DNA from 3 places in the Brevibacillus sp. genome. Region 3 is predicted to be linked to each of the others. Evidence: riboswitches for the same ligand, from Rfam matches in the RefSeq annotation. Region 3 holds a riboswitch; each other region holds the start of a gene.
What was found. Region 3 has a riboswitch for S-adenosylmethionine ahead of DEP07_RS08140 (homoserine dehydrogenase). Riboswitches for the same ligand answer to the same signal wherever they lie in the genome.
Positions count from the first base shown of each region.

Region 1 (10,863 bases), on a different contig from region 3:
AAACGTAATGATGGCTACGTACAAGGAAGGGAGCAATAAAGAGATCCCGAGAAACAGATAGCGCAGCCAGCGAATCGCCGTGCTGATGATATAACGCTGGTAATAATCTTCCGCAGCCTGAAAGAGAGCGAAAAACGTCACGGGAGCAATCAGGGCAAAAGGCGTGCCGTCCACGAGAATGACGACTCTGCCTTCCAGTAATGCGGAGCAAGCTGTATCCGGTCGTTCCGTATCTTTTAACTGCGGAAAAGGCGAGGCAGGATTGTCCTCAATCATTTCTTCTATATATCCGCTCTCCAAAATCCCGTCGATCTGGATGCGATTCAGTCGCGCTTTTGCCTCTTCGACCAAGGTCTGGTCGACAATTCCCTCCATATAGGCCACGATCACTTCCGTTTGCGTGTATCCCCCGATTTTCATGCGTTCCATTTTCAAAGCCGGATCTTTGATTCTGCGGCGGATTTGGGAGGTATTCACGTCCAATGTTTCCGTGAAGCCTTCTCGCGGCCCACGTATCCCCACCTCTGCTGAAGGCTCCTCGATGTTTCGCTTTTCCCATTTGGCCAGACCAAGCGACAGCGCCCGTTCTTCTCCTTCCCACAGCAAGACGGGATTGCCGCTGCCGATTTCTTCAATACAGTCGGCAATCGTAGCAAGATTTTTGATGCGAGAGACAGCCAAAACCTGCTCAGCCATTTGCTCCATGTCAGGAAATTCGTTTTCATTTGCTTGCATGAGCGGCGTCAACACGTACTGATCTACGTCTTGAACGGTACACAGACCGCTAATAAACACGACATGCGCCTTGATTGTTTTCCCGATATAAAAAGGCCGAAAAATGACGTCCGAGCATTTGGAGTAGATGTCTTGCAACGTTTGGAGGTTTTCCTTCGTCTCTTTTGATAAGGTCAAATGAGCGTAGGGACTTGGGCTGTTTTGCCTGGCAGGTTCGAGTTTATGCTTGTTTGTTCTCCACCATTTTCGTCCGTTGCGATTCAAGCAAGGTCCTCCTTTCCGACACAGTGAGGCCAATTTTTGTTACTAGACAGTTTGTCCAATTATGAATTTTTATAATCCAACGCTGGCAGCTTTGTCGGCATTTTCACTGTTTTTGCCCAAAAAAAGAACCAGCTGAATCGGTCAGCTGGCGCAAAAGGTATTCCCCAAGTTATTTGTTTAGACACTTCCATTTTATCAATAATGAATAATATTGTAAACTTTCTCATCAAATGGAATTGGCCTCGTTCTGGTGACATCTTTCCATTCCTTGACATCACTGATTCGTACAGGTATCCTAACAAATATTACTCGCCGCTTTCCCCTGGCAAGGCGGGTGGTTTGTTGCCGGACCAAAGACGCGGGAACCGCGCTTGCAGCAGGCGGGTTAATGCCAAGTTTTCTATGTTGCAAAAGGATGTCACTATGCTATAGTGAATGACGAACGCAAACACTATATAGATGTAGAGAAAAGTTGGGAGCGGTGCTATGTTATCCTTCTTGAAGAGTTTAATGGGGAAGACGCCTACCACAAAAGAGGTGCGAGAACAGGTTCAGGAGGAATCCATTCTGTCCGCTTCTGATACCGAACAGTCTCATCAGGAAAAGCAAGGTCTACACAAAACATCTGCCGGCGTCATTACCACGCTGTCCCTGCATGAATCGTGGGAAGCGAATCTGGGTGCGCAGGAGAAATACGCGCTTTCCTTTATGGCACAGGAGCTGGAGCCGCTGCAGGAAGGGAACATTTCCCTCGCTGGAACAGCGCTCGTTCCGCATGATGATGGAATCGAAATCACGGCGTTTATTCGCAACAGTTCGGACCATCCAATCAACCTAAAGGAAATGACGCTGGTGGTATTGTTCGGGGATCAGCAGCTATTTACCCGCCAGACGTTTGACTTTAGCGAGATAGGGGAAATTCCGCCGCGATCTGCAAGACCGTGGTCGTTTGTATTTGCGCGTGAACACTTCCTGCAAGTGAACGTGCTGCTGGCGAACTGGAAGATTGCATTCGAGATGGCACAAAAGAAAATGGTGTTGCCACAGCAGCTGGAACTGGAAGAGTCCTGGATCAAGGCGCTGTCGAATGAACAAAAAAATTCCTTGATCGAGCTGGCGAAAACACTTCCTGCGCTCAATGAGGGAGAAGTAAATATCCAGGGTGTGCAAATTCGTCGCTCCGAGGAAGGCGCACTTCACGTCATGCTTTTGATTCGCAACGGCTCGCCGCAGTCTCTTTCCTTTGAAACGTTGCCGCTTGCTCTCTATGATGCGACAGGAGAAAAGGTGGCTGAAGGAGTGTTTGAACTGGGAAGCTTGACGGTGAATGCCAATACGAGCAAGCCATGGCTGTTTATTTATCCTCCGGAAAGCATTTTGCTGGAGCAGCCGGATCTTTCTCGCTGGCGAGTGAATGTTCCGCAGCAAGCCTAGATTTGCATGAGCCGTATAGAAATGTTTATGATGAAGAGAGAGAAATTGCGTTCGGGTTCGGACGTGTGTGAGGAGGTAACACATGTTTTCTTTTATGAAGAATTTGTTTGGCAAGGAACAGGGCGAGAAAGCTCTGGATGAATTGAAGAAAGAAATTCAGGAAGAGTCGGCATTCGACATTGACGAACTGAAAGAAACCGAAGTGGAAGTGGAAAAGGAACAGGCGAAGACCAGCGCTCCGGCTAAACGCGAGAAAATCAAGACAGAGCTGTCGCTGCATCCTTTGTGGGAGCAAGAGCTGGATTCCGAGAAAAAGTACACGCTGCGCTTTTTGCAGGAGGAGCTTCCGGAAATCGCGCGCGGTTTGATCAGTGTGACGGGCTTCAGTATGATTCCCCAACCGAACGGCATGATCGTGACGATGTTCTTCCGCAATGCGACAGATAAGCCAGTTCGTTTTAAAACGATTGGTTTGGCGATTTATCTGGACGACAAGCCGTTTGCGCGGATCAGAATCGATCTGTCCGAGATGGGCTCGATTCCGCCGCATACGAGCCGTCCATGGGAAGTGCTGTTCCCGGAAGAGTCCTATCTGCACGACAACTTCCAGTTCAGTCGCTGGAAAGTCGTGATGAAGGCAGGGAACCGCGCGCATATTTGGCCACGCACGCTTGAACTGGACCCGGAGATGGAGAACCGCATGACCGATCGGCAAAAGGATCGTCTGGAGAAGCTCGCCAATTCTTTGCCGCCAATCCCGGTGAATACCGTACAAGTTACGGGTTTTGATATCGGCAAAACGAAAGAAGGGCAACTGGTCGCTGCGATGCTGTTCCGCAATGGTCTGTCGACGGAGTATCGCCCTGAGCAACTGAAAGTAACGATTTCCGATACAGACGGGGATGTCGTTGCGCGAGGCGTTCTTGACGCCAGAAAGATCTGTGTCCAGCCTGGCAACAGTCGTCCGTGGCTGATCGTGTTCCCGCCGGAATTTGTGAAAAAGCCTGATGCCAATCTGCGTAGATGGATTCTTGACGTAGAGTAGACGCGTGATTTTTCTAAAGTGGGAAAGAGGAGGTTGACATATGAGTTGGTTATTGGAAAACTGGTTTGGTTCCAAAGAAAGCTTGGAGCAGGTACGAGAGGACATTCATGAGTATTTGCACAATGAATTTTACTTGGGCGTATCCGGTATTGAAAATCCGCAGCAGTCTGCAAACCGCGTGGAGTCAAAAGAGCTGTTCCTGTCGATGAACGGTCCGTGGGACGCGCAGCTGGACGAGGCCGAGCAGGAATTGCTGCAATATGTGCACGATGAGTTGCCGCCTGTAGTACGTGATGAGGTCGGTGTCATTCCGTTCTTCACACAGGCGACCGTAGAAGGCTATTTGGTGCTTGCCTACATTCGCAATGCGACAGACCGCAACGTACTGTTGCAAAAACTGCCGCTCTCTCTCGTAACAGCAGAAGGCGAAGAGGTGGCGAAAAAGACGTTCGACTTGATGACAAGCGGACCAGTCGATTCCATGTCCAGTCGTCCGGCGGAGTTTATGTTCCGTTGGGAAGAGTTTGACCGCATTCCGGAGCAAGAAGTACCGCTGACGATTGTGTATAAAAAGCCGCAAAAACAGCGACTCGAAGGAAGCCACGAGCTGAACATGGGGCTGAGTGCCAGTGAGCAAGAGCAGTATTTGCAAAAAGCAGCGGCAGAAGCTCCGGTAGAAGCTGGGCAGGTGGACTTGCAAGTTCTCGCAATCAAGCCGAACGAGGATAACGGTCTGAAAGTCGTTGTTGTATTCCGCAACGGTTTGGAGAAGCGCCTGGAGTTTACCGAGGTGCCGATCCTGGTGCACGACAAGGATGGCGAAGCGGTTGCCCGCGTCAACTACACCTTGCAAAACATGAAGGTGGAAGCGAACAGCCAGCGTGTCTGGGCATTTGACATCCCGTCCTCTTCGATTAAAAAAGCAGGAGTAGACGTGACAGAGTTGACTGCTTTCATTCCGCAAGCGCGCCAAAGAAAAAAACAGGAAACATACGTAGCGCCTGAAACCGAAGACAATAAAGGTCTGCTGCAGTAATGAACGAAACCCTTTTTGCCACTGGTGAAAAGGGTTTTTCTACTGCCAAAACGTTCCAAATATTGGGGAATTAGGGTTGCAATTCGCCCTTTTTATCCGCTATGCTAGGACGAGGAATATCATACTCGAATACCTTTTTGAACGTATTGGGATTGATTGCAAAAGTTTGCGGGTATTCATACGTTAAGAAAACCTTCCGCTAAAACGCGGCCTTATGACGGAAACGGCTTCGACAGAGGTTTTCTTGCTGCATGATTTGCAGGGAGAGAGGGAAGGACTGTTTTTTATGAAAAAATCAATTCAAGTGACCGTCGCACTGGCGCTGCTGCTCACCGTCGCTCCTTTGGAAGCCAGGCAGGCACTCGCTGCTGCTCCTGCCTCCAATGACAGCTACCTGAGCAACCAGACGCACCTGAGTCAAATCAAAGCGGACAAGGCATGGTCAGTGGTGAACAGCAATCAGGCGATCACGATTGCTGTACTCGATACAGGGGCCGATTACAATCACCCTGATTTGAAGGGGAATTTGCTCCCTGGTGTTAACCTGGTCAATCCGGGGAAAAGTGCGCAGGATGACAATGGGCATGGAACAGAAGTCATCGGGGTCCTCGGGGCAAAAGGGAACAACGGGATCGGCGTAGCCGGGGTGGTCTGGAACGCCAAAATTTTGCCCGTCAAAGTCTTGAACAAAAACGCATCTACTACGGATGTTGACATGATCGCCAAAGGAATCAACGCCGCCCTCGATCGGGGGGCAAAGGTCATTTTGATGTCTTTTAGCAGCATGGCTTACTCCCGGGCTATGAAAAATGCGGTCGACCGCGCGGAACGAAACGGAGCGGTTCTGGTGGCGGCGAGCGGAAATGAGGCAAGCCGTGTCGCGTATCCGGCAGCGTACCCGACCGTAATTGCGGTGGGGGCGATAAACGGAAGAAACCAGGTCCTTTACCAGTCGAATACAGGGCCGGAGATGAATCTGGTGGCACCGGGGCTTAATGTGTATACAACCAAGCTCGGCGGCAAATACGGTTCAGTTTCCGGAACATCTGTAGCGGCGCCTCAGGTAGCAGGCGCGGCTGCTCTCATTCTGGCTCGTCATCCCAAGCTGTCTGCTCTCGACGTCAGGCAGATGCTTTATCAGACGGCGACAGATATTGGCGAAGGCGGCTGGGATCGGCAAGCGGGCTACGGTCTTCTGGACGTAAACAAGGCAGTGCGCAGTGCGCTGTCCAGCGACTTTTTGGAGCCGAACAACGTTTTGGAGAGAGCCAAGGCGTTTCCGATCGAAGCGCAAGTCCGTGGCAATCTGGGGCCAAACGATACGGTTGACTGGTTCAAGATGGACGTTCCTTACGATGGAAAAGTAAGTCTCACCGCATCCGTAAACTCAGGCGTATCTTCAGCCATGTCAGCGACTTTTTATCCGGCAAATCGTCAGCCGGTCACTTACTATATCGGGAACGGGGATACGATAACGGTTCCTGCAAAAGCTGGGCGAATGAACATCAAGCTGGTGAGAAACGGTGGAGTTAATGCGTTTACTTATGTGCTGACGAGCAAATTCACCATCAACCCGGATCGGAATGAACCGAACAATACGATGGCTACGGCAAGGCCGCTGGTGGGCAACCAGATCAGCGTGACGGGCAATTTCCATGAGGAAGGGGATCAGGATTGGTTCTCCTACTATGTCCGCGAGTACGGGCATATGGACGTGACGGTCACACCTGATAACAAGCGGGTGGACTTGGTACTTGCCATCGGAAAGCAAGAGCCGGGAAAAAATACGGTCTGGGACCCGGTATACGATAACAGCGACAGGGATAATCCTTCCGAACGTGCAAGCAAGGACGTCTCGCCAGGAAAATACTACATTCGCATCAGCGAGTATCAGCAAAATGCAATGAACGGCGAATATCGCCTCGATCTCGCCTTTACCCCGTTGAAAAAAGATGGGAACGAGCCGAATAATACGTATAGCAAAGCTGCTCCGCTTGCCAGTGGAGGAGTCATGTCAGGAACCATTCCGGCGTCGACAGATTCAGACTGGTTTCAATTTACATTGGATGCGGAATCGTACGTCACAGTTCGCGCTCCGTTCATCCCGGTAGCAAGCGGGTTTCACATCGCCCTTTACAATGAGAAAAACATGAACGTGGCGCTTGCTTCGACAACCGAAGTGGCAGAGCGGTCAGACCAAGGCAGTGAAATTTTCGGCATACGGCTGCCTAAAGGGAAGTATTTCGTGCGCATGAGCAGCATCGTGCCTTTCAAGTACGATTCCTACAAATTGACGCTCAGCCCGCAGCCGCTCATTTCCGGCTATCGGGATATTTCTAACCACTGGGCGCGTGCGCAAATCGCCAAGCTCAGCGACAAAGGCATCATCAAAGGCTTCGACGACGCAACATTCAAGCCGGATCAGGCAGTGACCCGCGCCCAATTTGCGACCATGCTCGTTTCGACGATGCGTGTCACCGGCTCGAAAGTAGCCAGTATGTACACGGGCAAGGACGTCTTTTCCGATTTGCCAAAAAAGCACTGGGCGTACAACACCCTTGGGGTAGCTTATCAGCTCGGAGTCTTGAAGGGGTATCCAAACAGTCAACTCAAGCCTGATCAGGCGGTAACGCGGGCCGAGATGGCCACCATGATCGCCAGGGCGAAAGGGGTAGCTGTGAATAGCCGCAGCGTGTCCTCTTATCGCGATGTTCCGGTCAACTACTGGGCATCGCCGGCGATCGAGGCTTTGACGCAAAAAAAGTGGCTGAACGGATATGGCAAGACCTTCAAGCCTCAGGGAACCGCTACGCGGGCCGAGGTTGTTGTATTGATCGCCAAATCGTACCAAGTATAAAGAGGCTTGACCAGCTTGTGCAAAAGGCGCTGTCCATGCGTTACAGTCATCATCGCTCGCTTCCCGCAGGCGATTTCATCAACGTTTTGTACAGGCTGGCCTGCTTCGAACCGGAGTTGTGGGAAAAGTCTATTGACACCACCCCGAAAAACAATTATTCTATAATCCGTAATGGATACTCTTATCCAGAGCAGGCGGAGGGACTGGCCCTATGAAGCCCGGCAACCGACTAGAGCGGTGCTAACCAGCAGGACGGAAATCTGTTCTGGCCGATAAGAGGATGAAGGAAGCTAAAAGCGCTCAAACCTTTTCCTCCGAAAGATGGAAAAGGTTTTTTATTTGCGTTTACGTCGATAAAATCCTGACTCGGCTACCAAACTATTTGTATGAGGTCAAAGGAGGTATTTTCTCATGGCTTTGCAAAAAGGTCGTCGTCTGTTCACATCTGAGTCTGTAACCGAAGGACATCCGGATAAAATTTGTGACCAAATTTCCGACTCCATCCTGGACGCCATCCTGTCCAAAGATCCAAACGCTCGCGTAGCGTGCGAAACTTCTGTAACGACAGGTCTGGTTCTCGTAGCGGGTGAGATCACAACCAACACTTATGTAGACATTCAAAAGCTGGTTCGCGAAACCATTCGTGAAATCGGCTATGATCGCGCTAAGTTCGGCTTTGACGCTGACACTTGCGGTGTTATCACAGCAATCGGCGAGCAATCCGCTGACATTGCACTGGGTGTAGACCAAGCACTGGAAGCGCGCGAAGGCAAAATGACTGACGCTGAGATCGAAGCGATTGGTGCAGGTGACCAAGGTCTGATGTTCGGCTTTGCTTGCAACGAAACACCTGAGTTGATGCCATTGCCGATCAGCATGTCCCACCAACTGGCTCGTCGTTTGACCGAAGTTCGCAAAAACGGCACACTCGCTTACCTGCGTCCTGACGGTAAAACACAAGTAACAGTTGAGTACGATGGAGACAAGCCTGTTCGCATCGACACGATCGTTATCTCTACTCAACACGCTCCTGAAACAACTTTGGAGCAAATCAAACAAGACCTGGTTGAGCATGTAATCAAACCAGTAGTTCCAGCTGAACTTCTGGATGCTGAAACCAAATACTTCATCAACCCAACTGGCCGTTTCGTTATCGGCGGACCACAAGGGGATGCTGGATTGACTGGCCGCAAAATCATCGTAGACACTTACGGCGGATACGCTCGTCACGGCGGCGGCGCGTTCTCCGGTAAAGATCCGACAAAAGTAGACCGCTCCGGTGCTTATGCTGCTCGCTATGTTGCGAAAAACATCGTGGCAGCTGGCTTGGCTGACAAGTGCGAAGTACAAGTAGCGTATGCGATTGGTGTAGCACAACCAGTATCCATCGCAGTTGATACTTTTGGTACAGGAACTGTTTCCGAAGAAGATCTCGTGAAACTCGTTCGCAAACATTTCGACCTGCGTCCAGCTGGTATCATCAAACAGCTCGACCTGCGTCGTCCTATCTACAAACAAACAGCGGCTTACGGCCACTTCGGACGCAATGACCTGAATGTTCCTTGGGAGCAAACAGACAAAGCAGAAGTTCTGAAGCAAGAGGCTGCTCAACTGGCAAAATAAGCACGGCAAAGAAAGAGCCTGGTAAAAGCTACTGGGCTCTTTTTGTTATGGGAAGAAATTTCCAATTATTGGTGAATCCTGATCAAAGGGAAAATGTAGGACTGTGTCGAATCTCCTAGTGAGGAAGTGAAGGAGGGGTTTCTTTGCCGAACAAAAGGCTCTTCCTGACAGTGTTTATCAGTTGTTTACTGTTGGTTGTGACGATATTGGGGCTTGGTGATTTGTACCAGTCAAAAAAGAATGCGCAAAAAGTGCAACCTTTTCCCCAAGTCGATACGTCTATAAGCATAAGCGAGACGGAAAACGCTGAGCCAAACGTCACGCGAAACGAAAAAGCAACGGTAAAGCCGCAAAAGTGGTATAACAATCAAGTCGTCGTCCTGACGTATCATCATGTGACAGATGCTGCAGGCCAACGTTACGTGATTGCGCCCGAACAATTCGCAGAACATATGGCATTTTTGCACGAAAATGACCTGCATCCCATTACGCTGGATGAGTTTTTGCGCTTTGTCGATACCGGGAGCTTGCCGACAGAAAATGCTGTCCTGATTACGTTTGATGATGGCTACGAAAGTTATTATACGAAGGCTTTTCCGATATTGCGTACATACGGCTACCCGTCAGTGAACTTCGTGATTGCAGGACGCTTGCGAGATGTAGCCGAACGAAAACGGGAGAACATGACGACGCCACTCACGCGTCAACAAGTCATGGAAATGCTTCACTCTGGCTTGGCTGATATTGGTTCCCATACCTACAGCCTGCATGAAGAGGAAGCGCGGAATGAATGGGGAGAGATGGGACCAGAGACTGCTCCCGTCTACTTGCAGGATGTAAAGCGATTAGAAAATGAAAAAGAATACAGGGATCGGCTCTATGTTGATTTCAGTATGTCTCGCGCAGGTTTGCACGGTTGGATGAGCAAGGACATTAAGGCGATTTCACTGCCTTTTGGCTACACGAATCCGATCGTTTTGGAAACAGCCCGACAAGCAGGGTATGAGTATGTGTTTACTTCTACGCCCGGTTTCGCCAAACGAGGGGTAGATCCTTTTGCCATCCCACGCAATGATGTGGGTCTGCGAGACGTAGATGAGGTCAAACTCCAACAGCTGTTCACGAAAGCGAAAAAAGAGTTCGAAGGAGAGCAATCATGAACAAAGCGATCGACATCAGCGTGCTGGATGGGGTGATCAAGAGAACCATTGAAACAGTAGAAACAAGTAAAACGCAAATTTTTGATATAGCCGAAGATGCAAGACAACAAGGCAACTCGCTAAAGTTTGATTTGCATGAGCTGAGGCAAGAAATTTCCAAAGTAATCCAAAAGGTCGATGCGTTGGAATTGGCCTATCGAAAGTCGCGCAACAGGCTTGTGCAGGTCAGCCGCAACTTTCACATGTACACGGAGGATGACATCCGTATCGCCTATGAAGAGGCAAGCCGCATCCAGGTGGAGCTTTCCATCTATCGCGAGCGGGAAAACAACTTGAAGCGCCGGCGCAATGATCTGGAGCGGCAATTGCGTACATTGGAGGAAACGATTGTACGCGCCGAGAAGCTTGTATCCCAGATGGGTGTGGTGCTTGGCTACCTGACTGGCGACCTGAGCAAGATCGGGGAAGCGCTGGAATCGGCCAAGCCGCATCAACTGATGGGGTTGAAGATCATTCAGGCGCAGGAAGAAGAGCGCAAACGTGTCGCGTGCGAGATTCACGACGGTCCGGCTCAATCGATGGCAAACGTCGTCTTGCGCTCCGAAATCGTCGAGCGCATGTTGAAAAACGAACGTATTCTGGAAGCGCAAATGGAGCTTCACGAGCTGAAAGAAATGGTTCGGTTAAGTTTGGCTGATGTAAGACGGAT
Region 1 is NZ_DOTK01000049.1:86,361-97,223, reverse strand. It holds gene DEP07_RS15710 (spore germination protein) at 1-999, opposite strand, end outside; gene DEP07_RS15705 (hypothetical protein) at 1,059-1,256, opposite strand; gene DEP07_RS15700 (accessory Sec system S-layer assembly protein) at 1,486-2,433, shown strand; gene DEP07_RS15695 (SLAP domain-containing protein) at 2,516-3,478, shown strand; gene DEP07_RS15690 (SLAP domain-containing protein) at 3,519-4,514, shown strand; gene DEP07_RS15685 (S8 family peptidase) at 4,801-7,371, shown strand; SAM riboswitch class I at 7,550-7,650, shown strand; gene metK (methionine adenosyltransferase) at 7,783-8,994, shown strand; gene DEP07_RS15675 (polysaccharide deacetylase family protein) at 9,138-10,154, shown strand; gene DEP07_RS15670 (sensor histidine kinase) at 10,151-10,863, shown strand, end outside.
Region 1: another riboswitch for S-adenosylmethionine. It lies ahead of metK (methionine adenosyltransferase); the one in region 3 lies ahead of DEP07_RS08140 (homoserine dehydrogenase).

Region 2 (10,863 bases), on a different contig from region 3:
ACTTTTGTGACAGCGGCTTCCCCTGTCTCCACCCAGCAAGCTGCCGTCAAATCCGTGTCGACCTACGGGATTGCGCTCGGAATGACTGCCGCGCAAGTCGAGCAAAAGCTGGGCAAGCCAGCACGCAAAGACCCGAGCCACACAGGAGTGGAATGGTGGATTTACAATCGGGATTTGAACCATTACATACAAGTAGGCATCCAGAATGGCAAAGCCGTCACGCTGTTTTCCAACGGAGCGAATGTAAACGTCGGGGGAGTGACCATCGGTTCGACCACGAAAGCTTTGCAAGATGCGTGGGGAGCGCCGAAAAGCACTTTGCCGATCACGTCTGGCTTGCGCATTCAGGAAAATACGCTTAGCCATCCGACCTATATGCAAAACAATCAGGTATTCACCTTTTCCATCGACCAATTGGGCGGAAACAAGGTCGCAGGTGTCCGCATCTCTACGCCCGAGCACTTTGCCACTATTGCCATGGGCTTGATGTATCCGATTGTGTACACGGAATTGCCCGCTGCACCCAAGCTGACGGATGCGCAAATCAAGCAAGTGGCAATCGCCTATGAGAAAGAAAATTTTGACTTGCTGAACGTAGCGCGGCAGCGTGCCAAGCTGCCTGTCCTGACGTGGGACGAGCAGGTAGCAGTCGTCGCCCGTGCGCACAGCAACGACATGGCGCAGCATAATTATTTCAGCCACAATTCGCCGACGACCGGAAGCCCGTTTGACCGCCTGAAAAAAGCGGGCATTCGCTACAGCTATGCGGGAGAGAATATCGCCTACGGCCAGTTGGACGGCATTGAAGTCCACATGGGCTGGATGAACTCCTCCGGGCATCGCCAAAATCTTTTGAATCAAAACTACAAGCAATTGGGCGTCGGTGTCGTGATCAAAGCCGGTCAGCCGTTCTACACGCAAAACTTCGTCACCAAATAAACGCTATAGCCAAGAAAAACACGCCAAGGACTGACCTGGCGTGTTTTTTGTGGGCAAAACGTCGCGACGTCCTGCCCCAAAGTTCATGTAACCGAGCGTGTCTACAAGCATAGTCGCAGCTGTCTTTGCTGCACCAAATCGTTCCCCGCCATTACGGCTGGGCAGCAGCGTTCGCAGCAGGAGGATTCGCGGGCGGTGTCTGGCCCTCGTCAGAAAAGAACGGGATAACGACCAGACTGAGAACGAAAAACAAAATCCAGACGAGTCCCCGCTTGAATATGCACGGAGTCAGCATCGGGTCAACCCCTTCCACAAGCATTTCTACTTTATTCATACGCTTCCCTCCCCTGCGCCCGTTTATGCTTTTTTTCCGCAGAAAAAAACCATCCCTCGAACAAACACGAGAGATGGCGATCTGGCGTGCCCCCTGTCACCCTTGTTTTTGCAAAGGCAACGAGCATTGTGTATCTTGCGACTTGCTGTTTTTCGCAAACAGGCAGGCTGCGGCAAAAACAACCAGCAGCGCCCCCATTACCCAAAACATCGTCCACGGCTCCCACCACTCCATGAGCACGCCGTTGACATTCGGCGCGAGAATGCTCGCCACGCCGAAATTGATTCCGGCAATGATCCCTGCGGTTGGCACCATCGCCGCAGGCAAAATATCGGCGGAATAGGCCAAACCGAGCGAATAAAATGAACCGACTGCTGCTCCGGCAATCGCCAGCAAAAGCATCATCAGCCAAACGTTTTCCCCGGCGAGCGGGAACAGGAAAAAAGCAACTCCGCCGACGATGGCGCAAGCGAGCATAACTTGCCTGCGGCCGATCCGATCGCTCAAAGTGCCAAGCGGCATTTGCAAAATGATGCTGCCTACCACAAACGCCGGGAGAATAAGCGATACCCATTCAATCGACAGCCCGGTGCGCAGCGCGTAGACCGGGAAGCTGCCGTTCAAAGAAGTCTCCATGAATCCGTACAAGAAAGACGGAATCAGGGACAGCCAACCGATGCGCAAAACCGTAGCGTACTTGTTCTGTTTCTTTTCCGCCTGCACAATCGCTTCGGGAAACTCGTTTTGAATCCGCAAGATGAGCAAAAAAGCGATGGCGTACAAAAACAGCAGCACGCCAAAAGGCACCCACAGCCCCAGCGGCAACAAATTCAAGCCCAGCGGCCCGATACTGAAGCCCACTCCGTACGCCAAACCGTACAGGGACAAGTCGCGCCCGCGCGTCTGCGGCGAGGCGATCTTCGTTACCCACATTTGACTCGAATAGTGCAAGCTGGTATCCCCGATCCCCATCAGCATCCTGAGCACGAACCACACGGCCAGATGGCTGAACAGCGGAATCAGCCCTGTCGCGACGGTAAGCAGCAGCATCCCCCACAAAATCGTGGATCGGTAACCAATCCGCCGGAGCGGAATTTCCAGCAAGGGCGAAACCAATACCATCCCGATGTACAGGGCGGCGGCGTTCAGTCCGTTCATGACAGATGACACGCCCTGCTTTTCCAACAGCACAGCCAACAACGGAATGCTCAACCCTTGGCTCAGTCCCGCTATGGCTACCACCAAAATCAACACCCAGAAGGTGTAGCGCGATGAAGACATGGTGTTGAAGCTCCTTTCTCTCCAAAAAACCTCTATCCACCCAGTTTAACAGAAACACTGCCCTGTTGAAGCTGGTACATTTTTTGATACAGTCCATCCTGCGCCATCAGTTCCTCGTGATTGCCCCGCTCCACAATTTCTCCCCGGGAGAGGACGAGAATCTGGTCGGCATGCTGAATCGTCGAAAGCCGATGGGCAATGATAAACGTCGTACGTCCACGCGACAGGACGTGCAAAGCTTCCTGGATCGCCAGCTCTGTTTCGCTGTCGATACTGGCGGTCGCCTCGTCGAGAATCAGAATGGCCGGATCGGCAGCCAGCGCGCGGGCAAAAGAGATGAGTTGCCGCTGACCAGCTGACAGCGTCATCCCGCGCTCCACGACTGGTTCCTCGTAGCCGTTCGGCAGGCGGGTAATAAATTCGTCAGCCCGCACCGCCTTGGCTGCCTGCACGACATCTTCATCCGAGATCGTGTCGTCGTACATGCGAATATTGAAACCGATCGTACCCGTAAACAAAAACGGATCTTGCAGCACAAGCCCTACATGACTGCGCAACGAATGCGTATCGATCTCGCGCATGTTTTGCCCGTCAATCAAAATGCTTCCTTTTGTCACCGGATAAAAACCGAGCAGCAGGTTCATCAGCGAGCTTTTTCCCGATCCGGTATGACCGACTAGCGCAATCGTCTGACCAGGCTTTGCCGTGAACGAGACGTTTTTGAGCACGTAGTCATCCTCGTTGTAAGCGAAGGATACTTGGTCGAAAACGACTTCCCCGCGCGGCCGCTCGATTTGCTTGCCGGCCTGCTCCGTTTCCGGCGCCGTATCCAAAATATCGAACACGCGAGCCGCGGCGATCGTTGCCTGCTGCATTTGCGACAGACGATTCATGATCATGTTGATCGGCTCGAAAAAACGTCCCATGTAATCGACAAAGGCGAACAGCGCCCCAAACGAGATGACACTGTGAAAAGACGCGGAACCGTAATACCAGATGATCACCGTCAGGGCGATTTTCCAGATCAAGTCGACAGCAGGCCGCAGCAAAAGAGATTCCAGGTTGATCTCCTTCATCCGCATCTTGAAGTAGCTCTCATTCACCTGCGCGAACTCTTCCTGCACGCCTTTTTCGCGGCGAAACGCCTGGACAATCGTCATGTTTTGAATCATTTCATTAATAGTGGCATTCATGTCGCCCAGCTTCGCCCGAATCACCGCATAGTAGCGCGAGCTGTACTTTTGGTATACATAAATCAAAGCGACGAGCAGCGGAACCGTCAAACAGCAAAACAAAGCGAGCTGCGGCTGGAGCACGAACAGCGCGATCAAAATCCCGACCAAATAAATGCCGTTCTGGACAAAAGTAGCCAGCACACTCACGTAAAGCTCGCGGATCGCTTCGGTATCGTTGCTGACGCGGGAGACGAGCGAGCCGACAGGTGTCTTGTCAAAAAAGGACACCGGGAGCTTTTGCAAATGAACGAACAACTTCATCCGCATGCGCTGAATGATGCGCTGGGCGGTCGTCTGCAACCACAAAATCTGGATGTAGTTGAAACACGCCGACAGCAAAATCAGCGCCCCGTACCCGACTGACAGCCAGATGATCGGCTGCACGTCGTTTTGATACAGCGCCAGCACTTCGTCGGCTGTCAGCTTGATGCCCGTCAACGTCGTTTCCGTTCCGTCAGCAGTTTCCGTCGTTACCGCAAAGCGCTCCCGGCCATTTTCCGGCTCGACTGGCGCAAACTTCTTTTCCGTATTTTGGGCATTCTCACTGAGCTTGCCCTCCATTAAATAGTACGTAGCTCCTTCGGAAAGCACGGTCATTTCTGCGCCTCGGACGCTTTCCCGAGTCAACCCCGCCTCCTGGAGCGCATCTTCGCGCATATAATACCGATCCTGGATGGCGACCGCTTTTTCGGCTGACGCTTGCGGCCGTTCTTCCAGCTGATACCACGGCTTCTGGATCGCCAAAATGTGATTGTCGATCATCACCTTGGCGAGAAAAGGGCCTGCCAGCTCCGCGCTGGTTCCAAGTAAAAGCAGGAACAGCGCTCCCCATATTTGTTTCTGAAACGGCCGGGCAAATTCAACCAGCCGCTTCCAGCTTTTTTCTTTACTCACGAAACGCTCTCCCTCCCTCTATGCCGATTTATCCAGCAACGTCTTGCTCCATCTGCTGCCTGCGATACTGCTCGGCGTACCAGCCGTTTTGCTGCATCAGCTCAGCATGTGTTCCCCGCTCGACAATTCGCCCCTCATCGAGCACGAGAATCAGTTCGGCATGCTGGACGGCAGACAGGCGATGCGCCGTAATGATCGTCGTCTTGTTGGCACGCTCCTGGCGCAGATGGCGCAAAATCGCCTCCTCCGTGCGTGCGTCAACCGCCGACAAGGAATCGTCCAAGACGAGGATGCCCGCATCGAGCAGCAGGGCGCGGGCAATCGAGATTCGTTGCTTTTGTCCCCCGGAGAGCGTCACGCCTTTTTCCCCGACCATCGTTTTCAATCCTTCGCGGAATTGCATCAGGTCGCTCTCCATTTCCGCCAGCCGCATCGCGTGCAGCACTTCCGCCTCGCTCGCCCCCGGCTTGCCGAACGAGACGTTTTCCGCAATCGTGCGGGAGAACAGCAAGTGCTCCTGGGGCACATACGCGATCTTTTGCCGCAACGTATCAAAAGACAGCTCCTCAATCGGCACGCCTCCGACGAACAGCGTCTGACTTTTCATTTCATACTGGTGCAAAAGAGCGCGGCACAAGGTCGATTTCCCGCTCCCTGTCCGGCCGACAATGCCCAGCGTCTCCCCTTCGCCCAAAGAAAACGTAATGTCGGACAGCGCCAGCTTGTCACTGCCCGGGTAGGCAAACGAAAAGTGGCGAGCTTCTACTGTATGGGGTGTCTCTGCCGCAATCGGATGGTCAACCTCGTGCACATCGGGCTGCTCCACAAGCAGCTCGGACAGACGCTTGTGGGACGCGCCGCCACGCTGCAACACATTGACTAGCCAGCCAAAAGCGAACATCGGCCAGATCAACAGCCCGAGGTACAGGTTGAAGGCGACCAGTTCCCCCAAAGAAATCGCGCTCGTAAAGACAAGGTATGTTCCATAGCCAAGCCCGATCAAAAAGCTGAAACCTATAATGATGGCAATTGTCGGCTCGAACAGGGCGTCGATCCGCGACACGCTGACGTTTCGCTCCAGCGTTTTCTCGCTGACTCTTCTGTAGGCTTCAATATCTTCCTTTTCCTGCACAAACGCCCGCAGTACCCGCACGCCGGAAATCGACTGCTGGACGTGATCGTTCATCTCGCCGAACGCTTCCTGCGCCAAGTAAAAGCGCTCATGCAGCAAGCGGCCGTAATAGGCAGTCGACCAGGCCAGAAAAGGCATCGGAATCAAAGCGGCGAGCGTCAGCTTCCAGTCGATCGCGGTCACCATGACTCCGAGCGTCAAAAGCGTCATGAACAACGAATCGACCAGCGTGAGCACTCCGGTACTCGCCGTCTGCTCGATGGCGGGAATGTCGTTGGTTGCCACAGCCATCAAATCACCGCTACGCTTGCGATGGTAAAAAGACGGCGTCATCCGGGTCAAATGCCCGAAAAGCCGCTCTCGCAAAGTTCGCTCCAAAATCAACGCGCCGCCGTTCAGCAAATACCTCCAGGCAAAGCGCATCGCGTACAGCCCGACCCCAAGCGCGAGCAAAATCGTGACTGTCCGCGTCAAGTCTTGGGCAGTCAAAGAGCTGTTGCGCATCGCGTCGACAGTCTCGCCGATCAGCCGCGGCGGCCAGAGCATCAAAATGTCGATGAAAAACAAAAAGGCTATGCCGATCGTGTACCGCTTCCAGTGGGCACGAAAAAACCAGGATAGCTCCTTGAGTGTCTTCAAGCTAATCACCTCTTTTTATCGAGCAAAAAAGGGCGTGCGAATCGCGCAGCCCCTTTTTGCTTCCTTCATCGTAATTGACTGAATTTTCTTTGTCAATCTACCTTTTTTGTCTGGCTCTTTCCTGCCATTCTTCCTTCAACATGCTGTACACGGCATGGTCGACAAAATGGTCATACAAAAACTCATTGCGCCGCAGGATTCCCTCCAGTTGAAAGCCGAGTCTCTCGGGGATCGCTCTGCTTTTCGAATTGCCTGTCGCCGCCTGAATCGTGATTTTCTCCAAGTTCCATGAACCGAAAACAAGGTGATCCATATACGCCGCCACTGCTTTGGTCATCAGCCCCTTGCCCTGAAAGCCGGCGCCAAGCCAATAGCCCAGTGATGTCTTCTTGTTGATCCAGTCCAGATTGTGCACACCGAGAGTCCCGGCCATCCGACCGTTATACCAGATTCCGTAGTGAATCCCTTGATTGTCGTCATACTGTTGAATCGTTCTTTGGATGAAATAGCTCGTGTCATCCTCGCACTTCGTGTAATTCAGCCAAGGCAGCCACTCTTTGAGGTAGGATCGGTTCGTATCGGTGAGCCAAAACATTTCGCTGGCATCCGACAACTCCAACTGTTTGAGAAATGCTTCTTCGGAAATCGGGATCGTTCTCATGATAACCGCTCCTCCTTCTCATTCGCTTTCAACGGGCAAGCAACTTCTTACGCTCGATTATGCGGCTGGTTCCATAATTTAGCAAGAATCAGACGATCTATTCCTGAAAAAAAGCGCCCGCCATAAAAAGGCAGACGCTCCTGATACGACGGACTATTGTTTGCTTTTCGCGATCTCTTCCGGCTTGAAAATGCCCGTCTCTGTCACAATTGCGGTAATGTACTGGGCTGGCGTCACGTCAAACGCCGGATTGTACACCTTGATATCATCCGGTGCTACCTGTTTGCCCAAGCCGTGTGTGATCTCTTCTGCCGGACGTTCCTCAATCGGAATTTCCGCACCTGTCGCCGTCGCCAGATCGACAGAGGACAGCGGCGCCGCTACATAGAAAGGAATGCCATGCGCTTTTGCCAAAACGGCTACTCCATACGTGCCGATTTTGTTGGCGACGTCGCCGTTGGCCGCTACACGGTCTGTTCCCACGACAACGGCCTGCACTTTGCCTTGCGACATGACCATAGCTGCCATGTTGTCGCAAATCAAGGTGACGTCAATCCCAGCCTGCTGCAATTCATAGGCGGTCAGGCGAGCGCCTTGCAATACGGGGCGCGTCTCGTCGGCGTATACTTTCAAATCCCACCCGCGTTCTTTTGCCAAATAGAAAGGAGCGGTAGCCGTACCGTATGCAGCAGTAGCCAGCGCACCCGGATTACAGTGTGTAAGCACGCCCATGCCGTCTTGCAACAGCGTCAGCAAATGTTCGCCGATCGTGCGACATACTTCTGCGTCTTCTTTTTGAATCGCCAGTGCTTCGTCGAGCACAGCTTTTTTCAGCTCGTCAACGGGCAAGGCGGAGTTTTGTTGCACGCGTGCTTTGATCCGGTCAAGCGCCCAGAACAGATTCACAGCAGTTGGCCGGGACGTTCCCAAATAGTCTGCCTGGCTGTTCAGCTCTTGCCAAAACTGTTCATACGTTTGCGCTTCGCTGCCGCGGATTCCCAAATACAGTCCGTAGGCGGCGGCCATGCCGATTGCCGGTGCTCCGCGCACTTCCAGGCGGCGAATCGAGCCCCATACTTGTTCGGCGGTCGTCAGCTGCAAATAAATCGTTTCTACTGGCAAACGCGTCTGATCAAGCAAGACGAGTACGTCGTCTTCCCACTTGACTGGCGTTGTTTGTGTACTGGTTGTCATACTGTCGTTGCCTCCTGATAGTAGCGTGCGGTTACGTTGCGGACGATGTCCGTGATGTCTGTCGATTCCTCAATGTCGTTGCGTCCGAGAATCAGCGCTTCCCCGATCGCCAGCGCCAGTCGTTCTGCTTCGGCGCGTTTTTCGGCGTCTGCGATGGCATTCAGATCAGCCACTCCTGCCAGGCCGATCACACGGCGCAAAATTTTGCATCCGGCATAGCCTGCCGTATCCTGAATCAGTCGTTTCACGTAGCTTTGCCACAAGCCCTCGACATGAGCGCTGCGTTCTTTAGCCTGCTTGTGCCAGAGCTGGACAAACTGGGAAACAAATTCGTTCCAGACATCTTCAACCGTTTCCAGTAAGTATTCGCGGTAGGAGTCGCGTTCTCCTTGGTCATTTTGCAAGCCGTGCTGACCAGCGTAGTTGAGCAGCAGATTGGCGATAACGGCACCGATGTCAAAACCGATCGGCCCGTAGTAGGCAAATTCGGGGTCGATCGCTTTCAGGCTGCTCTCGGTGATGAAGATGCTGCCTGTGTGCAAATCGCCGTGCAAAAGTGCTTCTGCGCGAGTCAGGAAATCGAATTTCAGCTTGGCGATTTCCAGCTTGAGCGGCTTGTTGTTCCAGATGGCCTCTACTTCTTTGCGGATCAGCGGGTTAAAGTCGTTGGTCGGCGCATTTTCATACGGGTCGGTAAAGACGAGATCTTCTGTGATTTTGCATAATTCCGGATTTATGAATGTTCCGACTAGCGCTTTTTTGTCGTACGGATGCGCCCCCAAATCGGATGTGTAGAACAAGGTTTGCGCGAGAAAACGTCCGATCTGCTTCGGAAAAAGCGGGTAGCGCTTGCCCTCAATCAAGCCTTTGCGCATGATGACGTGGTCGCCTACGTTCTCCATCACCGTCAGCGCCAGCTCCTGATCGAAGTGGTATACTTCCGGCACCAGGTCAGGCACGTATTTGTGCTGGATGCGGAGCGCTTCACTCTCGATGCGGGCACGGTCAATCGTCAGCGGCCATGATTCTCCCACGACTCTCGCAAACGGCAACGCTTGCTTCACGATGACTTTTTTTCCGGTAGCCGGCTCCTGGATATCGAACACGAGGTTCAGATTCCCGTCACCGATTTCGCGGCTGGTCAGCTCTGCTCCTTCTGTAAACAGACCCGGCAAGCCTTTTACGTACTCTACTGCTTCCTGCTCAGTCAATGCGCGGTATGCCATGATTGATTACTCCCCTCACAAATCGTTTTTTTCTCTATTTCGAACGGAATGACAAAATGGTCAGGAATCCGTGTCCAAACGCACAAAAAAGACCTCTTTCCCGAAGAAAAGAGGTCGCTGTCGCCACGTATAATAAACGTGTCATGTCCCCCTTATCTTCCAGACCACTTTTGTTTCTGCAGGAATTAGCACCGTGCACGTCGCTTTTTGTTTCAGCCGCTGCTCGCGTTGAAATAGCGTCGTGTCGGTTGCCGGGTATCATCGGGCCAGTCCCTCCACCTTCTCTGGATAAGGTATCCAAACGTATGCGGTTTTGATTTAGTTTGAATCATACAACCTGCCGTTCCACGATGTCAACACCCTTTTTTCGCAAACCGCGCTTCTCTCCTACCAGACGTGCTGAGTGCCGGAAGCAGCCGGGCGATCCCAGTTCCACCAGTCAATTTGGCCGACAAAGGCAGCGGTAATCGACTTCTCATCCTTGAGTTTGAGCAGTTCCTTCGTCGGTCCGGTCAGGACTGCTCCGTAGAGGCGAACGCCTTTTTCCTGCAAGTAGCGATAGCGCTCCTCGACTTGCGGATCGCTTCGCGAGACCAAATATTGTCCCATGTCGCGCGCGAGGCTTTTTTGCTCGACAAGGTAGGCCATTTCCCCCAAAAAGGCTGCCATCCGTCGGCTTCCTTCTCCGTTGACCTGAATCGGAGCCGCTCCGTAATTCAGCTCGTGCTCCGCAAATCCCCATGCTTCTCCCGGCCCCAAGAGCAGGTAGCCGTCTTTTTGGTCTTCGTGCCTGGCTTCCACTCCGGTGTCCACTGCCAACCAGACCGTATCCTGGTTGGCGGAGCTGATGTAGCGGGAGATTCGCTCATAATACTGCTCGTACGTCAAAAAATCAGCAAAAGAGACAGCCAACTGGGCAACGGTTCCTTCGGGGAGCTTCTCCAAAGTCGTCCAGGCTGGCGTGCGCCAATGCGCCAGTTCGTCTGCGTCCGGTTTTTGCCCGCTTTGAAGCGGATAGCGGAAAAACAGCTTTTGCTCCCTCACTCCGTTGGTCCATTGCGGCTTGGCGTTGACGTTCCACAACACGTTGGTGCTTTCAAAGCGGCCTGCGTTTTTGATGTCCGCCCCTACTCGCTCGCGAAGCTCCATCTGGATGCTGCCGTACAGCAGTCCCACCTGCGCGCCGCTGCTGCCCACGCTGACACCCGGCTGCGTAAAATTGACCATGTCCTTCGCTACCCGGTGCAGATCATCGTGCATCGACGACCCTACCCATCCGTTGACGCCCAGAAATACCACGCCAATTACAAACGGGATGGCAAAAGCGT
Region 2 is NZ_DOTK01000045.1:132,714-143,576, forward strand. It holds gene DEP07_RS13955 (CAP domain-containing protein) at 1-939, shown strand, start outside; gene DEP07_RS13960 (hypothetical protein) at 1,091-1,273, opposite strand; gene DEP07_RS13965 (MFS transporter) at 1,370-2,590, opposite strand; gene DEP07_RS13970 (ABC transporter ATP-binding protein) at 2,587-4,683, opposite strand; gene DEP07_RS13975 (ABC transporter ATP-binding protein) at 4,712-6,454, opposite strand; gene DEP07_RS13980 (GNAT family N-acetyltransferase) at 6,552-7,115, opposite strand; gene mtnA (S-methyl-5-thioribose-1-phosphate isomerase) at 7,269-8,309, opposite strand; gene mtnK (S-methyl-5-thioribose kinase) at 8,306-9,535, opposite strand; SAM riboswitch class I at 9,685-9,830, opposite strand; gene DEP07_RS13995 (anti-sigma factor) at 9,923-10,863, opposite strand, start outside.
Region 2: another riboswitch for S-adenosylmethionine. It lies ahead of mtnK (S-methyl-5-thioribose kinase); the one in region 3 lies ahead of DEP07_RS08140 (homoserine dehydrogenase).

Region 3 (10,863 bases):
AATCAGATGATAGAGCGTATAAAAAAAGCTGGTCAAAAGCACGGAGACGGCACGGGAAAGCGAACGAAGCATCCGTTGCAGGACAAAGCCTCGCCAAAACAATTCTTCCAGCAACGAGTTCACGAACACGAGGTATAGGGCAAACCAGCCGATCCATTTGCGGCTCAACCCCCACGATTCCAAACCCGCCCGCACAGCAGCAGGCAAGCCCTCCGCTTGCAAAAGCAACCACAATCCAGCCTGAATCCCCGTAAAAAACAGCACGCCCAGCGCAATTCCAAACAGCGCTCCCCGCTTTTCGAACCGGCCCCACGCCAACTGCCAATTTTCCTGCAAACTTTTCTCCCACCAGCCGTGCAGCAGGGGGATTCCCACGCATACGACCAGATGGAAGGCAACAAACGTAACAAACAAGCTGTGCCGCTCTACCAGTCCGTAAAAGATGGCAAGCGTGGCAGCAAATCCATACCCGATCAACAGAAGCAGCGTACGTTTTCGCGCCATGCCGATTAGCTCCTTTTTTGCGTAATCGCCGCTCATTGTTCCAGTAATTTGCCCGTTATTGCTAGGAAGCATACATACAGCGTCAATAAATATACAAATATTTGGGCAGATGCTATACTGGGTTTTACCGTTTTGAAAAACTCGATCGGTTCATTTTTTTGTCAAAAACCAAAAAGATATGGAGTGGCTCTCATGTTGTGGCGCAACCGAACCTTTCTTTTGCTGATGACAGGGGAGATTGTCGCAGGTGCAGGCATGTGGATTTCCATCATTGCCAATCTGGCGTTCATGCAGAGCCTGATCCCTTCCGAAACCGTGAAGGGTCTGATTTTGATGAGCGGTCTGATCGCAAGCATCCTGTTGGCTCCGAAAGCGGGCGTCGTCATCGATATGTACGACAAGGGAAAAGTGATGCTCTTTGCCAGCATGGCCCGGACTTTAAGCCCTGTGTTCATGTTTCCCGCTCTCGCGTACGATTCCATTCTCTGGATGATCGTCTCCCTGATCGTCATGCAAGTGTCTGCGGCGTTTTACTTCCCGACCGTGCAAGCCTCCTTGCCTGCCATCTTGAGCAAAGATGAGCTTTTGAAAGCGAACAGTGCGTACTTGAACATTTCCACCCTGTCGCGCATTGGCGGAACGGCTCTCGGGGGTGTGCTCGTGGTCTCCATGGAATTGCCCATGCTGTACATTTGCTCGATCATTGCCTACGCGATTTTGGCTGTCGTCACCTTGTTTTTGCGGATTCCGCCCGTTACCTCGCGGAATATGAAGGAAAAAGTGGAGTTCCGCGAAGTGCTGATGATTGCCCGCAAAGACCCTGCCTTGTTTGTCGGATTGATCAACAACGGTTTGATTACGTTGTTTTTGGGCGGACTCAATCTGATGATCCTCAACCTAAGCGAGATGCAAAACGAGCCGCAGCTCATGGGCTGGATTTACGCGGTCGAGGGCACGAGCATTTTGATCGGCGGACTGCTCGCCAAACGGTGGATCGGCGGCAAAAATCTGGTCGCTGCCTCTACGCTCATGCTGTTTTTCTTCGCGCTTTCCCAATTCGGAATGTCCATGGCAGACAACAAAGCGATGGTGCTGTCTTCCTTTTCCGTGTTTGGCTTGGTCGTCGCCTTCTTTTTTCCGGTCATTGCGACGATCTTTCAGAAGCGCTTGCCAGCCCACCAGCAAGGACGGTTTTTTTCCTTCAAAAGCATGCTCGACCGCGGCTGTTTTCTGCTCGCGCTGGGGATTACCGGGGTCGGTCTCGACCTGCTCGGCATCACCGGCTACCTGCTGTTTATCGGCTCGCTGACGCTCTTGTCCGGCCTCTTGACGCTCCTCTACAGCAAAAAACACAAGCTCGATGTCCGGGCCAGCGACGAAGCGGCGGCTTAGCAAAAATGCCGCTTCGCTGTCTGCGGCTTCCCCATACGTCTCAATTTGGTGTAAACTAGACAAGACAACATTGAAAAATTGTTGAAAGTCTATGGAGGCGTTTTTTCCATGCAGATACTCACTTCTTCATCCTTTGGCATTTTGGTGCCGCTGGTGATGGCAACCGCGGTCATCTTTTTGCGCATGCGCCGGCAAAAAAAGCCTGTGTCTGCAAAAAGCATTATCCTGCCGCCGTTCTTCATGGCTACTGGCTTTGCCATGTTTTTCTTTCCGGAAGCGGCGCTGCCACCGATGTACGATCTGGCGGCGTTTGTAACCGGATTGATTTTCTCCATTCCCTTGATTATGACTTCGCGCTTTGAGATCATCGGTCAAGACGTTTACCTCAAACGTTCCCGTGCGTTCTTCTTTATTTTGGCAGGACTCCTGATCATCCGGCTGATTATCAAGCTGGTGATCAACGACAGCTTCACCCCGATCCAGACAGGCGGCTTGTTCTTCCTGCTGGCGTTCGGCATGCTGGTTCCGTGGCGCATTGCCATGCTGTACATGTACCGCCAATTGACGAAAAAGACGTTCGGAACGCATTGATCGCCGGCGATGTTGATGTCGCAGAAAAGAAAGAGCAACCTGATTCCTTTTTTCGCAAAGGGAACGGGTTGCTCTTTTTTCTATGATTCAGTTATTCAGTCAAGTGCGTTTGGAAAAACTCAACGATGTGGCTAATCAGTTGCAAAAAGCTCTAAGGCCCGCCGTGAATGAGCAAACACACTCACTTTTTTCTCAAAACAAAAAAGCCGTCCCTGTTCGGACAGCTTTTTGCCTGCTGATTGATTTCGCCCGCTCTTTTCACTACGACCTACACTTGCCCGTTTGCCCTAAAACTCCACGTAAAACGGATGCTTTTCCTCCTGCAAACATAAAGAGATGCGCTGTCTGAAATTGCTCCAGGTCACCTTTTGCAAAGCTTCCTCGATCGGAAAGAAGCCCGACTCCAGACACTCAGGCGTTGTGATTAGTTTTCCGCCGATCGGTCTGGCGAGAAACAGGGCGTTGCAGATCGACTTGCTGACATTTTGAAACACGCCGCAAAATTTCGTCACTTCAATGTCCAAGCCGCATTCTTCCTTCGTTTCCCTGATCGCTGCTTCGCGGATGGACTCCCCTTGCTCCACCTTTCCGCCGGGCATTTCCCAGCCCCGTCTCGGCCCTTTGATCAGCAGCACTTCGTTGCGATCATTGACGATAATCGCCGCAGCGGACAAAGAATGCTTGGGTGATGTCACAAGCTCGCCTCCTTTGCGCCATTTTCTTGCTTTGCCCCTCGTTACTTTCTAGCAAATTCAAATCAGGTACGTCCCGCCACAAATGGAGTGCGATTCGTGAAGCGCTTTTGCCGCGCCTACTCTTGCAAAAAAAGGACGCTCTCCGCGCGATTGCAGCATCCGCTTGGCCGATCCATCCTGCTGCGGTTCACACAGCACGATATTTCCGCCAGGTAAAGCAAGCGTCAGGCAACGAGCGCCCATTTGCTCATCGTCGAACACTGCTTGGCTCGGCAAGCCGAACCACCGCGTCCAATCCGCTGCTGCCGCTTCCAGATCGGAAACAGCATAACCAACCGCTTGCAGCTCCGTCGCGCCATTTGGATGCGGAGCGATGATGCCGCGCTGTGTCAAATCGGCTTTGCGCTCCTCGTCTGTCTCGCTCCATTCAATCAGAAACGGCATTTGTCTCGCACTGTGCGGGTCTTCGGCAAACAGCATGCGCCACTGCAAAATCTTCCCGTCGTCTCGCGTGCGGCTGCCCGCTACCGGCCCTGTCACTTTGAGACCAAGTGACTGAAATCGCTCTACCCACGCGTCCATTTGCCGAGTGCGCAGGGCAATTTGCCCAAGTCCCTCACCGCGATTCGCCTCCCAGACCAGTTGCCGGATGAGCGGATTGTCGGATTGCTTGGCGACAGCTGCCTCCTCCACCGCCAAAAACTCCACATAAGATAGTCCCAAGTAGCTGAGACTGTTCCATGTTCCCCAATGGGTATGACGTCCGCCCGCGACAGCGTGAAAGCCTGCTTCCTGAAAAAGCCGGGCAGCCTCTCCAGGGGGACGGTGCACGAAATGAACCAGATGATCGAAGGAAAGCTGCATCTTTTTTCGCCCCTTTTCGTATTAGCTCTATAATAACAAATTCACCCATTTTTCGTTACCGTTGAAAGGAGCATAATGAATCAGACGCAGCAAAGCCTAAAGCACATCCGGCGAAAACAACGACAAAAGAAGTGGCAAAGGATGGCGAAGCAAACGCTCTTGTTCAGTCTGCTCGTCATCCTTTGCTCAGGGATTTACTTCGCTTTCGACAAGCTGGGAAGCCATTCCGCCTCCCCTGAACACGATTCCGCACCACCTCCGGCTGTTGCCCACGAGCCGACTGTCCGGCTGACCTTCGTCGGAGATGTGATGATGTCCGGAAATGTGGAAAAAACGTTGCTCGAAAAAGGCTACGACTACCCGTTCACGCACGTCCGTTCCCTGTTTTTGCAGGATGACTTTACCATAGCCAATCTGGAGACGCCACTTACCACAAAAGGCACGCCTGCCGACAACAAACAATACGTTTACAAGTCCTCTCCTTTGGCTGCGCCTGCGATGAAAGCAGCAGGGATCGATGCGGTCAACCTGGCAAACAACCATTCGATGGATCAGGGCGTGGCCGGATTGCTCGACACGTTTGACGCGCTTGCCAAAAACGGGATCGCTTACCTCGGCGGCGGCAAAGACTCTGTGGAAGCCTTCACTCCCGTCGTGGTGGAGCGAAACGGCATCAAGCTCGCCTTGCTCGGATTCAGCCGGGTCATTCCCGAAGTCAGCTGGTTCGCCACGGAGAAACAGCCTGGACTGGCTGGCTCCTATGATTCCGCCAAAGCCGTCCAAGCGATTCAACAAGCAAAGGCACACGCTGATCTCGTCGTCGTGATCGCCCATTGGGGCAAGGAACGGGAAGACTTTCCCGTCGATCACCAAAAAGAATTGGCCAAAGCTTACATTGACGCAGGAGCAGACTTGATCGTCGGTGGTCATCCTCACGTCCTGCAAGGCTTTGAACGCTACAACGGCAAGTGGATTGCCTACAGTTTGGGCAATTTCATTTTCACCCGCTCGACGGAGCCAAAAACGTGGCAGACGATGGTACTGCAAGCAAGCTGCACAAAAGACGCTTCCTGTGAACTGACGATGCTCCCGTTCCATGCCGAGCTGGGACGAGCGGTACCGATGAATGACACGGATGGGGCAGCGCTTCTGCAACGAATCGAATCACTGTCGGAAAACGTTCAGATTGAAGCCGATGGTCACGTACAGGCACGCTCATGATAAATGAGGCGTGCCCGTTGCCTTTTTTGGCGAAACTTTTCCATATTGCTTTCGTAGACCATAGTAGAACCACTTTTTCCAGCGAAAAGGAGGCGGCACATATGACCGGATTGATTATCACCGTATCGGCGATCGGCCTTATTATACTCTGCAGTTATTTCATGACCAAATGGGAAAAAGTCGTCTTCCCCGGCAATCAGAAAAACGGGCCTTCAGATACCGATCAACAGCTCTCGGATAAAAAAAGCAAGTAGAAAGGATCAGCGCTGATCTAGACAGACTGCGAGCTATGCCGATTCGATCAGCGGGAAGCAGCGCACGGAAAGTCCGAAGTCACTTTTCAGCACTTGCTCATGCTCTGCGCGAATACCTGTAACGATCAAGCCCGCGCGCAGCACACCGCCCAAGTCGAATTGCACCTTCAATTTCGTCACGTTCACGCCAGCCTCCCGCAAGAAATGCAGCACGCGATCAGGTGTGGCGGCGATACACGAGCCTTCCAAATAACACAGCACCCGTTCGTCTTGCCCTTGCTCCAACTGAGCCGCGGCATTTTTTTCTGTCCAAACAGGATGCGGCGTAAATGGCTGGGTCAACAAGTAAGCCAAATCTTCAACGACAGCGCTTGCGGTCGGCAGTTCGCCTGCACCCCGGCCCGTAAACAACAGGTCGCCCACGATGTTCCCGGAGAGCTGCACCGCATTGAACGCATCCTGGATTTGCGCCAACGGATGGGCAATGGGCAGCACAGTCGGCTGAACCGATAGGCGGATGCCTTGCTCGGCTTTTTGTGCCTGGGCAATCAGCTTGATCCGGTAACCCAGCTCGCTTGCGATCCGGATGTGTCCGGCAGACAAATCGGCGATTCCTTTACGCACGACATCCGCAAGCGGCAACGACTCCCCGTACACAAGCTGCGCGAGAATGTACAATTTGTACATGGCATCGAAACCTTCCACATCCGAACGCGGATCAGCTTCCGCATAGCCCAGCTCCTGCGCCTGCTTCAGCACTTCCTGATAAGAGAGCTGTTCCGCCTCCATTTTCGTCAAGATGAAGTTCGTCGTCCCGTTGAGAATACCGCGAACTCCTTGGATGTCATTTGTGCGCAAAAACTGCCGCAGCACACTCAAAATCGGAATCCCGCCAGCTACGCTCGCTTCATAAGCCAGATGCACCTGATGCTGGTTAGCCAGATCGACAAGCTCAGGGCCGCGTTTGGCGAGCAGCTCTTTGTTCGCCGTTACCACATGGCAGCCTTTTTCAATCAGGGCACGCACGTAATCATACGTAGGCTCGACACCGCCCATTACCTCCACGACAATGTCCACATCGCTTTTTAGCACATCCTCAAAATCGGTAGTCAAAAGCGCAGGATCAACCTGAACCGCCCGTTCTTTTTCCGAATCGCGAACCAATGCTTTGACAATCTCGATCCGTTTGCCCAACCGCTGCGCCAGCTTCTCCTGTTGCGAGCGAATCGTTTTGATGACGCCGCCCCCTACTGTTCCCAATCCCAGCAATCCTACTTTGATTACACCTGCGCTCATTATTACCACCTCATGTCATGTTTTGGAAAAATAAGAAAAACCTTCTTGCTAAGAAGAAGGTTTGGCATCAAGGTCCTTCTCCTTATCTCCCAGAACGATTTTCGTCCTGCAGGAATTGGCACCTTGTCACAAACTGCGTAACGGTTGCCGGGCTTCATCGGGCCAGTCCCTCCACCTCTCTAGATAAAGAAAACTATGAATTTTTGTTCTTTGCTAGATGTCAGTTCTCTCTTGTCTTTGAAATTGGGCAAATGTTTGCCTCGTTCCCACTTTTTCATACATCAAAAAACCTTCTCCGCTAAGAAGAAGGTTCGTCTTGACTGCTACGAGGCACCCGCTTCTTATCTATCGAGACGAAACGTCCCGCAGGAATTGGCACCTTGTCGCAAAAGCAACGGTTGCCGGGCTTCATCGGGCCAGACCCTCCACCTCTCTGGATAAGAACTATGATTTGCTATTGAGCCTATTCTAAGAAATTCCAATGCATTCGTCAACACAATTCTTTTTGTTTGCTGACAAGACTCGCAAGCAGGAAGACAGAACGGCAACCCCCTCAGCAAAGCAGCCGTTTCCACGCGCAAACACACTTTCCACTTCTGCCATGTTGCAGCAAGCGCACGTAACGATTCCTGCTTCGCTTTCCTCTGGCACTTCTTTTTCTTCAACATAGCCGCACCATGGACATATGAAAAGCTGAACCACGCCACTCCCTCCTTTTTCACGGCGACAATCTGGCAACGATATCCTTAAAAAGGCTCCGGTTCGCAAGCTTGCGATCCCTCACATTCGTACAAGATCTAGTCAAGTTGAATTTAATCGCGAGTCATCGTAGCCTCTTTGACAGGTAGATCAACCGCGAGACGCCCTGGTCCATTCGACGAACCGCTGCAAGCGAGAGGCAGCTTCAGCTCAGCTCTTTCGATTTTAGCCGCTTCTATCGCGAAGCTACTCCAGCGCCTCGATTAATCGCATCAATTTCGAGACAAGTTGCCCCCTTCGACAGACCACACCAATCCCCCAAACAAAAAAAGCATTTTCCGACGACCGATACGATCGTTAGAAAATGCGCAAGCAAAGAGAAACGTATTCGTCCCCCTGCTGTCATGGCGAGTCCTCTAACACCTCCCTATCTCCCGTAGGTCCATCAGTGTCGTCGAAACAGGCAGGTCTCCTGACTTTGGGATCATCGTCTGGCGCTGCCTTCCCCATCCAAGTCTGGACAAGTGGCCTGTATGCGCAAAACTCCCCTCTTACAGTGGCGGGACCGTGTCGGATTTGCACCGAGCTTCCCTATTATCCTTGCGGCGATATACCTCAAGGAACCTGTTCCCACATATGAAATTGGAAAAATCACTACTGTTATTGTACCCTACCATTGCCGAGATAGGGAGGGCGAGTTGCGAGCGGCAGCGAAAAGATAGCGAGGAACACGCAGCGACAGCTGGAAAGCGAAAAACGAGTAACGAAAAGCGACACACAGAAAGCGAAACAGCGGGCTTCTCCCGGCTTACAGCGAATACCGTTCCCGCAAAATTCTACAGTGGTGTGCCTCGTGTCCGGCGATAATATAGGCCAATGTGCGTGCCGACAGCTTATTGCCATTTGCTGTGCCCGTTCTCGTCCACGCCTCGGCAGCGATCCCCCGCAGTTGGGCCAGCGTCGACTGTCGCACAGCGTTGTATTCTGCGAGCAAATCCGCCAGACTGCGCTCCTGATAGAAGCCTTCTGCTACATACGTATTTTCATCGAACCCCGCCAGCTCAGTCTGATCCCCTCTGGCGATTCTCAGCAAGCGATAGCTCATGATTCGCTCGGTATCGATGATATGGCCCAGCACTTCTTTTACCGTCCATTTGCCCGGAGCGTAGCGATGATCGATTTGTTCCCCTGTCAATCCGGCGAACATCTCCCCTGTCTGTGCTGCCTGTTGTTCGAGAATCGTCAGCAGATCACCTTCTGGCACTTGACTGACGTAGGTAGCAAAATAATCTTGGTACTCCTCCCGGTTTGGGCGAATCAGCATGCTCATGTCCTCCTCGGCTTCTCTCTATTTATCCTTCTTGCCAGCCTTCAAACAGCAGCACCCGCGCAGGAGCTGCATCTGTTCCTACAAGCTTCAGCGGAGCAGCCACCATAAAGTAGAGGCCCGGTGGCACATCGCGCAGACGCAGCCCTTCGATCACGACGATACCTGCGGCAAACAGCGTTTTATGCGTCGGATGCCCCTCTTGGCTCCGTTCAATCCCCAAAGCATCCGTGCCAATTCCCCGTACGCCTTTTTCAGCCAAATAAGCAGCGCCATCGTGCGCCAAATAAACAAATTCAAACGAAAAGGCGTCGTCTTGCGAATTTTTCGTTTGAAACAGGAGAAACTCTCCCGGGGCGATATCAAACTTTTCCAGCTCAGCCCGGCCAATCTGGTCCTCAACGTGCGTCAAGTCAAGCACACGGCAGTTCCCGACCAGTTTTTCCAGCGAGATGCTCTCAAATGTCTCTCCATCGTTCACCATGTGCAGCGGCGCATCTACGTGGGTGCCAGAGTGCACATCCATATCGATTCTGGACTCGGTTACGTACCCATTCGTAACCGTCTGTATTTTCGGTTGCTTTTCCGGCTTGTTCTTGTACACCGTCATGCCTTCAAAGATTGGTGCCGTCACATCGAACATTCTCATCGCGTTTTCGCCCCCCTTGTCTTCCTGCTTTTTTATGATTTAGCTGTTCCCTTCCTTCAACGCGGCAAATCAGCAGGGTACACAACACCGATTTGTCTTCGCGCTTCGTCCATGACCTCCATGGTCCAGCGGGAAGCTGTATGTGAATTTGTCTCTGACTCTCTCAAGCCTGCCTCAGCCAAGCGAATGAACTCTCTGATCTCATAATGCATCGTTTTGGGCGTCTGGGGCCTGGTCACATCCTCGACCCTCCCGTCGCGGTAGCGAATCTCGATACGCGTGAGATGGTTGATTTTATCGATCACCATCGTCGCGTCCTCCCCCTGAATCTCCGCAGGCTGGTACGAAGTCGTGATCTTGGAAAAGCTGATGACGGCATCCATATTTTCGTACTTCAACAGCATGCTGCCCTCGCCATCTACCCCTGATTGCAGTAGAACGCCTTCCGCCTTGACCTGTTCTGGCTTGCCAAACAGCACAATCGCAGGATAGAGACAGTAAATCCCGATGTCCAGCAACGCTCCGTTGGAATAGGCGGGATCAAAAGCTCGCATAACCTGGCCCTGTCGGTAGGCATCGTAGCGGGAGGAATACTGGCAGTTGCTTGCGATATATCGGCGAATGGTGCCGAGCTTGGGCAAATGATCCCGGACTGTAGAAAAATTGGGCACGAGGGTCGATTTGACGGCTTCCATGAGCAGCACATCATTTCTTTTCGCTGCCGCAAGCATGGCTTCGACTTCTGCCGCGTTAGAAGCAAACGGCTTTTCGCACAACACATGCAGCCCCATGTCCATGCACAGGATCGCCTGTTCCGCATGAAAGCAATTGGGGCTTGCGATGTAGATAGCATCGATGGTTCCGCTCGATGCCATCTCTTTTATATCCGTGTATACAAAAGGGGCTTGGTATTTTTCAGCAAATTCCTGGGCGCGTTCGCTCGTCCGCGAATAGACCGCCTGAAGAGAAAAGCCTTCGACGGTCAAACCTGCCTGGATGAACTCATCTGTAATCCAGTTGGTGCCGATTACGCCAAAACGCATGAATCGCTTCCCCCTTCTTTTTCACTTGACTCACCCCTGGCTTGAGCCAGTCTCAACCCGAAATGAGCAAGACACTCGCATAAGCCGAGGTGTACAGTCAGCCATTACCGATGCACCGGCTCCGGCTCCCTCTCTTCTACTTCATCCAACCACCAGGAAAATCCTTCCGCTTGCAGCAATTGTTTCGCTGCATCCGGCCCGTATGTTCCCGCTTCATACGAGACAAGCGGTACGAGATTGCGCTCAAAAGCCGTCAAGATTGGCTCTACCCATTTCCACGACAGGCGCACTTCATTCCAATGGGCAAAATAGGTCGAGTCTCCACGCA
Region 3 is NZ_DOTK01000034.1:5,606-16,468, reverse strand. It holds gene DEP07_RS08175 (CPBP family intramembrane glutamic endopeptidase) at 1-504, opposite strand, end outside; gene DEP07_RS08170 (MFS transporter) at 697-1,896, shown strand; gene DEP07_RS08165 (CcdC family protein) at 2,005-2,487, shown strand; gene DEP07_RS08160 (NUDIX hydrolase) at 2,775-3,182, opposite strand; gene DEP07_RS08155 (VOC family protein) at 3,240-4,046, opposite strand; gene DEP07_RS08150 (CapA family protein) at 4,122-5,267, shown strand; gene DEP07_RS08145 (hypothetical protein) at 5,369-5,521, shown strand; gene DEP07_RS08140 (homoserine dehydrogenase) at 5,555-6,817, opposite strand; SAM riboswitch class I at 6,897-7,007, opposite strand; SAM riboswitch class I at 7,156-7,261, opposite strand; cobalamin riboswitch at 7,962-8,159, opposite strand; gene DEP07_RS08135 (DinB family protein) at 8,325-8,840, opposite strand; gene DEP07_RS08130 (cyclase family protein) at 8,869-9,492, opposite strand; gene DEP07_RS08125 (Gfo/Idh/MocA family protein) at 9,549-10,535, opposite strand; gene zwf (glucose-6-phosphate dehydrogenase) at 10,640-10,863, opposite strand, start outside.